Linked DNA regions of Metabacillus sp. B2-18. The protein of the gene in region 2 interacts with the protein of the main gene of each other region in a pairwise test. Links are inferred from orthologs where the notes say so. Each region holds a gene or a part of one and is shown on either strand. Other genes may lie near its edges.

Evidence for each region.
Region 1: the proteins of ftsH (region 2) and hflC interact in binary tests that used the Escherichia coli proteins (3 or more experiments, as listed by UniProt). The link is inferred for Metabacillus sp. B2-18 from one-to-one orthologs.

What each region holds. Positions count from the first base shown.
Region 1 is NZ_CP088245.1:3,692,431-3,701,079, forward strand. What follows is about bases 2,468-5,462. They hold hflC (protease modulator HflC), read right to left. Parts: upstream 4,433-5,462; coding sequence 3,503-4,432; downstream 2,468-3,502. Other genes in these bases: polA (DNA polymerase I), read right to left, coding at 2,468-3,253. In the rest of the region: mutM (DNA-formamidopyrimidine glycosylase), read right to left, coding at 1-526; more of polA, read right to left, coding at 626-2,467; two-component system histidine kinase PnpS, read right to left, coding at 5,751-7,520; LPC09_RS18795 (response regulator transcription factor), read right to left, coding at 7,513-8,232; LPC09_RS18800 (MaoC/PaaZ C-terminal domain-containing protein), read right to left, coding at 8,431-8,649.
Region 2 is NZ_CP088245.1:79,079-82,948, reverse strand. Bases 405-3,402 are described here. They hold ftsH (ATP-dependent zinc metalloprotease FtsH), read right to left. Parts: upstream 2,871-3,402; coding sequence 939-2,870; downstream 405-938. Other genes in these bases: hpt (hypoxanthine phosphoribosyltransferase), read right to left, coding at 2,955-3,402; LPC09_RS00415 (type III pantothenate kinase), read right to left, coding at 405-735. Outside these bases: more of LPC09_RS00415, read right to left, coding at 1-404; more of hpt, read right to left, coding at 3,403-3,494; tRNA lysidine(34) synthetase TilS, read right to left, coding at 3,516-3,870. UniProt on the Escherichia coli protein: Acts as a processive, ATP-dependent zinc metallopeptidase for both cytoplasmic and membrane proteins. Plays a role in the quality control of integral membrane proteins.

The DNA.
Region 1 (8,649 bases), 3.6 Mb from region 2 along the record:
ATATATTGCCAAGTCCCACAACAACTGATTGATCTAACAAAGCCGTCTTAATTTTCCGTTCAGTTTTTGCCAGACGACCTCGAAGATATTCCACCGTGAATTCTTTAGAAAATGGCTCAGGCCCTAGTTGGGAAAGAGGGAGTGTACTTTCTTCTTCTCCCTTCTTAAATAAATGCATAGTCCCGAACTTTCGAACATCCCGATATCTTAATTCCGTATGATCTGTAAACGTAAAAATAACATGTGTATGATGATCAAATTCCTCCTGTGGTTGATATAAACCATATCTTCCTTCCATTCGCAAATGAGAAACAAGAACAAAATCATCAAGTATAAATTTTAAGAATTTGCCTCTGCGCTGAACATCATGAATTGTTTGACCAATGATTGCATCTCTAAATTGTTCAGGCTCTTCTGGCTTTTTAATGATTTTCGGCCAATGAATATTGACTCCGTTAATCGTTTTCCCTTTCACTAACTGAAGCAATGTTCGTCGTACCGTTTCAACCTCTGGTAATTCAGGCATTGTAATTTGTTCACATCCTTTTCACATTAGTGCTTGGCTTATCACCAAGTTCTAATGAAAAGTAAAGGGGCCAATCAAGCCCCCTACAGTTTTCTATGCTTATTTTGCATCATACCAGGAATCTCCATAAGAATAGTCCACCTTTAATGGCACTTTTAACTCAACCGCATTTTCCATTACTTCTGGAACAATTTTTTCTAAAATTGACACTTCTTCTCTAGGAGCTTCAAAAATCAATTCATCATGCACCTGTAATAACAGCTTTGTTTGCAGCTTTTCTTGCTTTAATCTTGCAGCCATATCAATCATCGCTTTTTTGATAATATCGGCTGCGCTTCCTTGAATTGGAGTGTTCATAGCTGTTCGTTCAGCAAAGCTGCGAAGATTAAAGTTTCTGCTCGTGATTTCAGGAATATACCTTCTTCGATGAAGCAATGTTTTAACATAACCCTTCTCTCTTGCATCAGCTACAATATCATCCATATAGTCCTGTACTCCAACAAAGGATTCTAAATAACGCTTGATAAATTCACCGGCTTCTTTACGAGTAATCCCCAAACTTTGAGAAAGACCAAAATCACTGATTCCGTATACGATGCCAAAATTAACAGCCTTGGCTTGTCTTCTCATATTTGAAGTCACTTCATCTTCTTCAACATGAAACACATCCATAGCTGTTTTCGTATGAATGTCTAAATCATTCTGGAAGGCTTCTACTAAATTTTGATCATTTGCGATATGAGCTAATACCCTTAATTCAATTTGTGAATAGTCAGCTGCAAAAATGACCCAATCTTTATGAGAAGGTACAAAAGCTTGACGAATCTTACGTCCTTCTTCTAATCGAATCGGTATGTTTTGTAGGTTAGGATCGATTGAGCTAAGTCTTCCTGTTGTTGTTAGCACCTGGTTAAAACGAGTATGAATTTTATGCGTGTCTTTATGAACAACTTTTAATAACCCTTCAATATAGGTTGATTGTAATTTACCTAACTGACGATAATGAAGGATATCCTTTACGATTTCATGTTTATCTTCAAGCTTTTCTAATACATCCGCTGAAGTTGAATAACCTGTTTTCGTCTTTTTCACAACTGGCAGCTGAAGCTTCTCAAATAAAATAACACCAAGCTGCTTTGGAGAATTAATATTAAATGATTCACCAGCATGCTCATAAATATTTTTTTCAAGAGCGTTTAATTGTTCTGCTAAATGTTCACCCATGTCTTTCAAACGGTCCACATCAACAGCTATTCCCTCAGCTTCCATTTGTGCAAGAATAAGAGATAAAGGTAATTCTAAGTCATACAATAAAGATGATTGATCATTTTGTTCGAGTTGTTCAATTAACTTTTCTTTTAAATCAAAGATCGCTAAGCTCTTACGAACAAGGTGCTCACTAAGAGTCTCTTCACCAGGAATAGAACGTTTTGCTCCTTTTCCATAAACAACCTCATCAGCTTGTACAATCGATATGCCATGTGATTTAGCTACACTAGCTACGTCATCAAATGTTGCCGAAGGATTCAATAAATATGCCGCAATTAAAATATCAAAGTCAATTCCTTTTAAAGAGATTCCTTTCCAACTTAAGCCAACCGTTGTTTTTTTACCATCATAAACTGTTTTACGTTTGGTTTCGTCTGCAGCCCATTCCTTAAATAAATCAGAATTAAGAGCAAGTTCAGCTGATATATAATAATGACCATTTTTATTTATAATTGAAACGCCACTTATGTCAGCTTGGTGATAACTATCCTCTAGTATTTCTACATACAGTGCTGCTTCATCTGTCAGTATATCTGAGGTAAGCTCTGTTACGTTTTCAAAGCTGATATCCTCGTATACTTCTTCCTCAGCTACATCTTCACCCATTTTTTCTAATAAAGAATTAAAGCCTAGTTCCTTAAAGATTTCCTTTACTTTACTAGCATCGAATCCTTCATATCGTACTTCATCCAATGTGATTGCTAAGGGTGCTTCACAATCAATCGTTGCAAGCTTTTTACTCATTAAAGCCTGCTCACGATTTTCTTCAAGCTTTTCCTTTAATTTTTTCCCACTTACTTTTTCAATTGAATCTAATACACTCTCTAATGTTTTAAACTCACTTAACAGTTTTATTGCTGTTTTTTCTCCCACTCCCGGTACACCAGGAATATTATCAGACGTATCTCCCATAAGACCTTTCATATCAATAATTTGCTCAGGAGTTAATCCATACTTTTCCATCACAAAGTCAGGAGTGTAAGAATCCACATCTGTTATCCCTTTTTTTGTAATATCAACTGTTATCTTATCTGTAACCAATTGAGTTAAATCTTTGTCCCCTGATATTACCTTAACTTCATAGCCATCCTGTTCAGCCTGTTTGGAAAGAGTACCGATAATATCATCTGCTTCATAGTTTTCCAGTTCATATCTTGAGATTTGATAAGCATCTAATAGTTCTCGAATAAATGGAAATTGCTCTGAGAGCTCAGGTGGGGTTTTTTGTCTTCCACCTTTGTATTCTTGGAATGTTTTATGTCTAAATGTTGTTTTACCAGCATCAAAAGCCACAAGCATATGAGACGGCTTCTCATCTTCTAGTATTTTCATTAAAATCATGGTAAATCCATAAATTGCGTTCGTATGTATACCTTTGTCATTATTTAATAATGGCAGGGCAAAGAAAGCTCTATAGGCAATACTATTCCCATCAATTAATACTATTTTTTTCGTCAACTTTTACAGCCTCCTGTATTCATTGTTGAACAAGCTCTTGTTCAACATTTTATGTCTAAAGCTCTCTTTTACTGGTCTATTGATTTCTAATTCAGACACTCTCTTTTTGCAGGAGGTCCTGGAGCACTCTTTTACTTGTACATGTACCTAAATTAGCAATAAACCAAAAAAAGACCCCTTATTTCCCTCTATTTTATCATGTCTTTAAATAGAAAGGAAAATCAGGGGTACTGTATGAATTGTTATCGTTTACTGGACTCCTTTTAGCAAGGAAGCATAAGGAGAATTAAATGGAATAATAATAACAGTCTCTTCATCTATCGTCTGTTTATACAATTGTAATGTTCGATACATTTCATAGAAGCTTGGATCCTTAGAATAAGCAGTGTTATACATTTTCGCTGCGTCTCTTTCCCCCTCACTTCGAATCACATCAGCATCTGCCTGTGCCTTTGCTAGCATCTCTTTAACTTCTCGATCGGTATCTGCAATAATTCGATTCTTTTCAGCGTCACCTTTAGACAAATATCCTTGTGCAGTTGATTCACGCTCAGAAATCATACGTGTGAATACAGACTGTTCATTTTCAGCCGGTAAATCTGTTCTTTTCATTCTCACATCTGCTACAACGATCCCATAGTTCCCCTGTTCTAATAAATTATTAACAATTTCAGTTACTTTATCATTTAAGCTTCCTCTTGATGACTTTTCATCATTAATAATTTCGTCATAGTTTAATTGACCTAATTCAGAGCGAACGGTTGAGAAAACATATTCGGCCATCTTTGTTTCTGCGTTCACAATTGATCTTGCATTTGAAATCATTTTTTTAGGATCACTTATTCGCCAAACGGTATAATTATCAATGATTAACCGCTTTTTATCCTTTGTATTAATTTCTGCCTCTTCAACATCATAAGTCATCTGATATTTAGGTAGTGTTGTAACTGACTGAATAAATGGTATTTTAAAATTTAATCCTGGTTCTTCTATAATTTTTACAACTTCACCAAATTGACGAACAACCTTATATTCATTTTCCTTAACAATAAAAAGATTGGTAAATATTAAGACAAGTAAGATAATTAAGACAAGAAGAATAATGCCCCCACGTAAATACCCCTTAAATGAAAAGGCAGGTTTCTTCTCCTCCATGTTCACGATATTATCATTGGCCATTTGTAACACTTCCTTCCTGTTCTGCTGGTACGACAGGCTTTGAAGCCGGATCCTTAATTGGCAAGTATTTCATCGTGTTCCCATTGTCTTCCATAATATAAATCTCAGCATTCGGGAGAACCTGATCGATTGTTTCTAATACTAAACGCTTTTGTGTAATATCTTTATTATTAACATATTCGTTATAAATGGCATTAAATTGAGCAACATCCCCACGTGCCTCTTCTATGCGGGCTGCTTTATCACCAGCTGCAGAGGACATAATCGCATCCTTTTCCCCTTGTGCTTCTTCTGTTCGTTGATTTCTGTATTTATTCGCCTCATTTTTACGTGTATTCATCGTTTCACGAGCATCGGTAACTGCTGTAAAAGCTTTCCTAACCTCTTCGTTTGGTAAATCTACATCCTGTAATTTTACGGCTAAAATGGTAATTCCAATGTCATATCCATCAACAAGATTTGTTAGTAATTCCTGAACTTGCTTCTCAATTTCAACTTTTCCAGATGTTAAAGCGTCATCAATTGTTGAACTTCCAATAATACTTCTTAAACTCGCCGATGTTGCATCCTCTAACATCTCCCGTGGATTTTCAGCATTAAATAAATATTTACCCGGCTCGGTAATTTTCCACTGAACGACCATATCTGCTAAAACGATATTCTCATCACCCGTAATCATTTTTGTTTCTTTTGGAAAATCTTTCACTTCACCATCCTCAGATTCCTCATAACCAAACTGTAAACTGAAAGTTTCTTTAGATAGAACTTCAACTGATTGGATTGGCTATGGCATCTTAAAATGTAATCCTGGTTCACTAATTCCTTCTTCTACCTCTCCAAGAGTGATCATCACGGCTTGTTCTGACTCATCTACGGTATACCATGAAGTAAAAGCAACAATTCCTAAGACCACAATTAACAACGCAAATCCGAAGATCGTGAGTACTCGTTTTATACTTAACATCCAACCCCTGCCTTTCTTATTCGGTACATTTAGTATGTACTGCTTTATTTTCTTGTTAAGTTATATACGAATCATCATTAAAAAGGTTTCATATTTCCCTTTTAATAGCTTCCCACTATTAGTATTAATTAGAAAATAAATTTATGAAGAGTTGAATTTATGAGGATTTATTATGACAACAAAAAAGGGACGTGAGTTTATTTGGTAAACTCACGTCCAAAAGATTGGCTCCTTGGATGAAGGGGTTTTCACTTAGTATATTACCAACATTTTATTAAGTAATAATAAACCTAGTGTAAATTAATTGTAAATAATGTCGAAATTAACAGATAGAAAGGTTTTATGGTCACTACGTTATGAAGTTTCATCAAATTTTCTATTCAGCTTAACTGTAAACGTAGTACCTTTTCCAACTTCACTTTCCACACTAATTTGACCTTTATGAGCTTCCACCAAATGTTTTACAATTGCCAAACCTAAGCCTGTTCCACCCGAGTTTCTACTTCTCGCCCTGTCAACACGATAGAAACGCTCAAAAATACGTGCGATTTCCTCCGTTTTAATGCCAATCCCTGTGTCTGAAACAGTAACGATTGCATAATCAGGATATTTATCCACTTTTGCATGCACATAGCCACCTTGTGGAGTATATGTTAGAGCATTACTAATTAAATTAATAAAAATTTGCTTTAATCGATAAATGTCGCCTTCAATATAAGTAAGACCTTCAGGTAAAGAGACAGAAAGCTCTACCTCTTTTTCTCTTGCTTTATTTTCTAACATTACGATAATATCATCCAAGATCTCTCGTAAATCACATGTTTGGATTGATAATTCAAATCCTTGCTGTTCAATTTTCGATAAATCAAGCAAATCTTGAATTAAAGATTGTAAACGGTCGCTTTCCTTTAGAATAATGGAAAGGAAGTATTCGGCTGTTTGCTTATCACTAAGTGCTCCGTCCAGTAATGTTTCACTAAATCCTTTAATCGATGTGATTGGTGTTTTTAATTCATGTGATACATTCGCAACAAAATCCTTACGCATCTGTTCGAGTTTTTTAAGTTCAGTAATGTCATGAAATACAAGGACAATTCCTTTCCATTCATCATTTGTTCCAATAATAGGTGCCCCATACACTTCAAAATGCTTACGTTCAATCTTCAAGGGAAGATGAAGCTGCTTTCTGACTTTTACCTCAGTCATAAAAATCTCTTCCACAATTTCAATAATTTCTTTATGAGTAAACGCGTCATAATATAATTGATAAAGAAACTTAGCTGAGTCAACCTCAAATAATTCTTTATATGCCCTGTTGACTAAGTTAATATAACCTCTACCATCAATCAAAATTAGCCCGCTTCCCATATTTTCAATTAACGTTTGCAAACGATCTTGCTGCATTTCCTGTGCCCTTGTCATATCTTGAAGGTTTCTGGCAAGTATATTAATTGACTGACTCAGTATTCCTGTTTCGTCTAAATGATCTTCATATGTACGTGCTTTATAATTTCCCTTTGCAAGTTCCATAGATACTTTAATTGCAGACTCAATCGGTCTAGTAAATTGGGCTGTAATTCTTACTCCAATTAATAATATAATGATGAATGCGATTCCGAGACTAGCTACTAGAATACCCCACATTTGTTGATTTACTTTAGTTAAAGAGCTCACAGACGCGCTAACGAGCACAATCCCTTCATAAGCAGCTTTTTCCTTTATAGGCAATCCATAATAAGCAAGCCCATGAACTTGGTCACTATAATAATAGCCCTTAGTTTGTCCCCTCATGATTGGAAGTACGTTATTCTTCAATGAATTCATATCCAGATCTTGTGTTAGGTCACCAGCATCAAACAAAATGGTATTATCTTCATCTATAATCGTAATATGTGATTTATAATCCTTCCCTAAGTCAGAAAGTAATTCTGAGATTTGAGAGTTTGATAAATCCTCACGAGATATTATCGTTAAGATTGAGTGTGCTTCTCTTTGTAACTCTTCTTTAAACGTGTTCAAATAGTAGCTATTAAAAATTTGCCCTAGCAATAACCCTAAGCCAACCAGTACTGCAATGATTAATGTAATAAGGGCAAACAAAAAGCGTGAACGAAATCTATTCATTCAGCTTTGGCTCCTCAAGCTTGTACCCCAACCCTCTTATTGTTTTAATATATAATGGTTTTTTTGTATTTCTTTCTATCTTTTCTCGTAAGTGACTAATATGAACATCCACAATTCTAGTATCACCAGCAAAATCATAATTCCAAACCGCGCTGAGCAGCTGATCTCTTGTAAGAACTCTTCCCTTATGTTTAGCTAAATACACTAGTAATTCAAATTCTTTTGGAGTTAAATCCAAACGCTCTTTTCCATAATAAGCCTCGTAGTGATCAGGTAACACTCGTAAATCGCCAATCAGTACTTGATTTTCATCCTCAATTTCTTGCACCTCAGGTTCAGGCTGCGACTGACTGCGTCTCAATATGGCCTTTATTCTTGCTACAACCTCTCTAGGGCTAAAAGGCTTTGTCATATAATCGTCTGCACCTAATTCTAAGCCTAATACTTTATCAAATTCATCGTCTTTTGCCGTAAGCATAAGAATTGGCACCATGATTTTCCTTTGTCGAAGCTGTTTACACACTTCAATTCCATCCATTTTCGGAAGCATTAAATCAAGCACAAGTAAATCAGGCTCTTCTTTTATACAAAGATTCAGACCTTCTTCTCCATCCATAGCTGTTGAGACTGTATAGCCTGCTTGTTCCAAATTATACTTTAACAAGGTTGAAATTGATTGTTCATCATCTACTACTAATACTCTCTTACTCATATAGGCCTCCAGAGATCAAATTTCCCTTCAATTGAACCAATCTATTTTATTCGTTTTTTCTCTATGTATGTTAGTTCTATTCTAGCGAATAGTAGGGAAAAAGGGCAACTATTGTTTAAAATAATGTTTATGTTTAAAATTAATTTCCACAAAAAAACTGGCTCTAAGTAGAGTCAGTTAGTAATCAGCACATTTTAGTTAGAAATTTTCTAGTGCCTTGCCTTCCATTGGAGTCATTTTATGAGGAGGGCATACTGTAATTTTTCCTTCTAGAACGGTTTTTTCTTCACTATTCACAGCATGAATATCTACAACAATTTTGTTATCTGAAGTATGGACTTCTCCTACCTCAAACAAAAATTGGACAACATCATAATGGTATAACGGTTGAAGGAATGAAATTTCTTGGTTTACAAT
Region 2 (3,870 bases):
ACCTCTTAATGTTAGAAATGGATCAACAATATCAATACAATCAGATTCCTTAGCAATCAAGGAAGCAAGTCCTCCAGTCGCAATAACTTTAGGTACTTTATTAGATTGTTCTTTCATCCGTTTAACAATACCTTCAACTTGACCAACATATCCATATAAAATACCTGCTTGCATCGCACTTACTGTATTTTTCCCAATGATATGATCAGGTCGAGTAATTTCTATTCTTGGAAGCTTAGCAGCTCTTGAATAGAGAGCCTCTGTAGAAATATTTATTCCCGGGGCAATAGCACCACCCATGTACTGCTTTTCTTCATTCACATAGCAGTACGTAGTAGCTGTGCCAAAATCAACAATAATAAGGGGGCTTCCATAATCCTGAATGCCTGCAACTGCATTGACGATTCTGTCAGCTCCAACCTCGCGGGGATTTTCATATTTTATGTTTAAACCTGTTTTAATCCCTGGACCAACAACCAGCGGTTTTATGTCAAAATATTTACTACACATTCTCTCCAGCGCAAACATGATCGGTGGTACAACCGATGAAATAATAATACCTTCAATTTGCTTGAAGGATATATTCACATGTTCAAATAAGTTCTTTATCAACATACCAAACTCATCTTCTGTTTTGTTTCGACTCGTTTCTATTCTCCAATGATGCTTTAAAGCATCCTGTTCATATACACCCAAAACAGTATTTGTATTTCCTACATCCAATACAAGAATCAAAAGGATCACCACTTTATCTGTTCTATTTTATATTGACATTCCTGTTATATTTTATCATAAAGTTACTCTACTTCCATCTTTGAAACTACCGTGAATAGGTAAGAATAACAAAAATGTATAAAGGTTAGCAGATCACACTATTTGTTCATCTTTTTGTACATAAAAAAGATCGACAACAGTATATGTCATCGATCTTTTTTCTATTATTTCTCAGAAGATTGCTCATCTTCTTTTTTACTGTTAATATTCACTTTTACATCATCTGAACTTTCACCATTTTCCTGGTTACTTGTTACCGGACGATCTGGAAGCTTGCCTTTTTCAACAAGACTTGAGATTTGAGCTGCATCAAGAGTTTCAACCTCTAATAATGTTTGAGCAATTAATTCAAGCTTCTCACGATTATCAGTAAGTATTTGTCGTGCACGCTCATAGCTTTCCTTGATGAAACGTTGAATTTCCATATCAATTTCATGTGCTATAGCATCACTATAGTTTTGCTCATTATGGATATCGCGTCCTAAGAACACTTGACCACCCTGAGATTGACCAAATTGCAATGGACCAAGTTTCTCACTCATTCCATATTCAGTAACCATTTTACGAGCAATGTTGGTCGCTCTTTGGAAGTCATTATGTGCTCCTGTACTTACTTCACCGAAGACAATTTCCTCAGCTACACGACCACCAAGTAAACCAGTGATTTTATCAAGTAATTCAGGTTTTGTCATAAAGTAACGATCTTCTTTAGGTAACATAACTGCATATCCACCTGCTTGACCACGAGGGACAATGGTTACTTTATGAACCATATCTGCTTCATCTAACACGACACCAATAATTGTATGTCCCGCTTCATGATAAGCAACAATATTACGTTCTTTCTTGGAAATAACACGAGTCTTTTTAGCAGGACCAGCAATTACTCGGTCTGTTGCTTCATCAAGATCTGTGTTGTCAATTTTCTTTTTATCCTGCCTTGCTGCAACAAGTGCCGCTTCATTTAACAGGTTCTCTAAATCCGCACCCGAGAATCCAGGCGTACGAGCAGCAATTGCTTTTAAATCGACTGACTCATCTAACGGTTTATTACGAGCATGAACTTTAAGTACTGCCTCACGACCATTTACATCTGGGCGGTCAACCGTAATTTGACGGTCAAAACGACCTGGACGTAATAACGCAGGATCAAGAATATCAGGTCTGTTTGTTGCAGCAATAATGATAATACCTTCATTAGCTCCAAAACCATCCATCTCAACAAGTAATTGGTTAAGGGTTTGTTCACGCTCATCGTGTCCTCCACCTAAACCAGCACCACGTTGACGACCAACCGCATCTATTTCATCAATAAAGATAATACATGGAGCATTTTTCTTCGCATTTTCAAATAAATCACGAACACGTGAAGCCCCGACACCGACAAACATCTCAACGAAATCAGAACCACTGATTGAGAAGAACGGTACTCCCGCTTCACCTGCAACTGCTCTTGCAAGCAATGTTTTACCGGTACCTGGAGGTCCTACTAATAGAACACCCTTAGGAATTCTTGCGCCTAGCTCGGCAAATTTACGAGGATCTTTTAGGAATTCAACAACCTCGACTAGTTCTTGCTTCTCTTCATCAGCACCCGCTACATCTTTAAACTTAACCTTTTTCTTTTCCTCACTGTAAAGCTTGGCTTTACTTTTACCGAAGTTCATAACACGGCTACCACCGCCCTGAGCTTGGTTAAGTAAGAAGAAGAATAAAATAAAGATAATAACGAATGGAATGATTGATGTGAAAAATGTAACCCATCCACTTGTTTCTTCAGCTGGCGCAACATCCAATTTGTTTACATTGTTTGCTTCAGCAGCTTTATCAACACGATCCAATCCTTGTTCCGTTGGTATGTACGTTAGAAAGGTTTCGTCTTCTGAATAACCTTTCATTTTACCTCTTACTTCAAATACACCTCGAACCGGCTGTACAGTCATTTCTGTTACATTTCCATTATTTAAGTCAGAAATGAATTCATTATACGTTATTTGCTCCGTTTTAGGATTAGCACCTGTAAAGAAGCTAACAACTCCAATGATGACTAAAAATATTAGTAAATAAAATATGGTATTACGGAAGATCCGATTCATTCCTTACCTCCTCCCACAGTAAACACGACTATTTTAAATAGTATCATAGAAAATCATGGTAATACAACAAATTAGAAATTGAGATTATTTTTGATAAATCTCAGGCTTTAACACTCCAATATATGGAAGATTTCGGTACTTTTCCACATAGTCTAATCCATACCCTACAACAAAGGCATCTGGTACTTCAAAGCCTACATAGTCTGCGTTAATATCAGCTTTTCTTCCAGTTGGTTTGTCAAGCAGTGTAACAATTTTGATTGATTTTGCCTTACGATAGCGGAATAGTTTAACAAGATAGCTTAGTGTTAAACCACTATCAATGATATCTTCAATGATCAGGATGTCTCTTCCCTCCACTGAAGTATCCAAGTCCTTGATAATTTTTACTTCTCCAGAAGAAACTGTTGATGTTCCATAACTCGAAACATCCATAAAGTCCATTTCCAAATATGTATCAATGTTCTTTAATAGGTCGCCCATAAAAGGCATTGCCCCTTTTAGAACACCTATTGCAAGTGGAAATGAGTCCTTATAATCCTCTGTTAGGATTGCTCCAAGCTCTTTTACCTTTTCTTGGATTTGCTCGGATGTTACTAAAATTTCTTCAATGTCTTGTCTCATTAATGTGTGCCCCCTAGAAGATTAGCTCCTGAATTGTAATACAATACATCCATCCCCTTCTATATTCTCAGCCTCATAACTAGACTTTTTTAGACCAGGAATCCAAAGGATGTTCCCTTTTCCATCTTCTACGATTGGCCATGAATGCCGGCTATGTAATGGGATTTTCTCATCAATAAATATATCTTTTACCTTTTTTGTACCGTTCATGCCTTTCAATTTCATTTTATCTCCCTGTTTTCGTGTTCGTACGATTAAAGGTTCATATAGATCCCGACTATTAAGTAGAAATATGTCGTTACCCTTTGCATGAACCCCAGTTTCACTAACAAAACTGCAGGATATGCTGCCATTCCCGTTTGGGATTGACAAAACA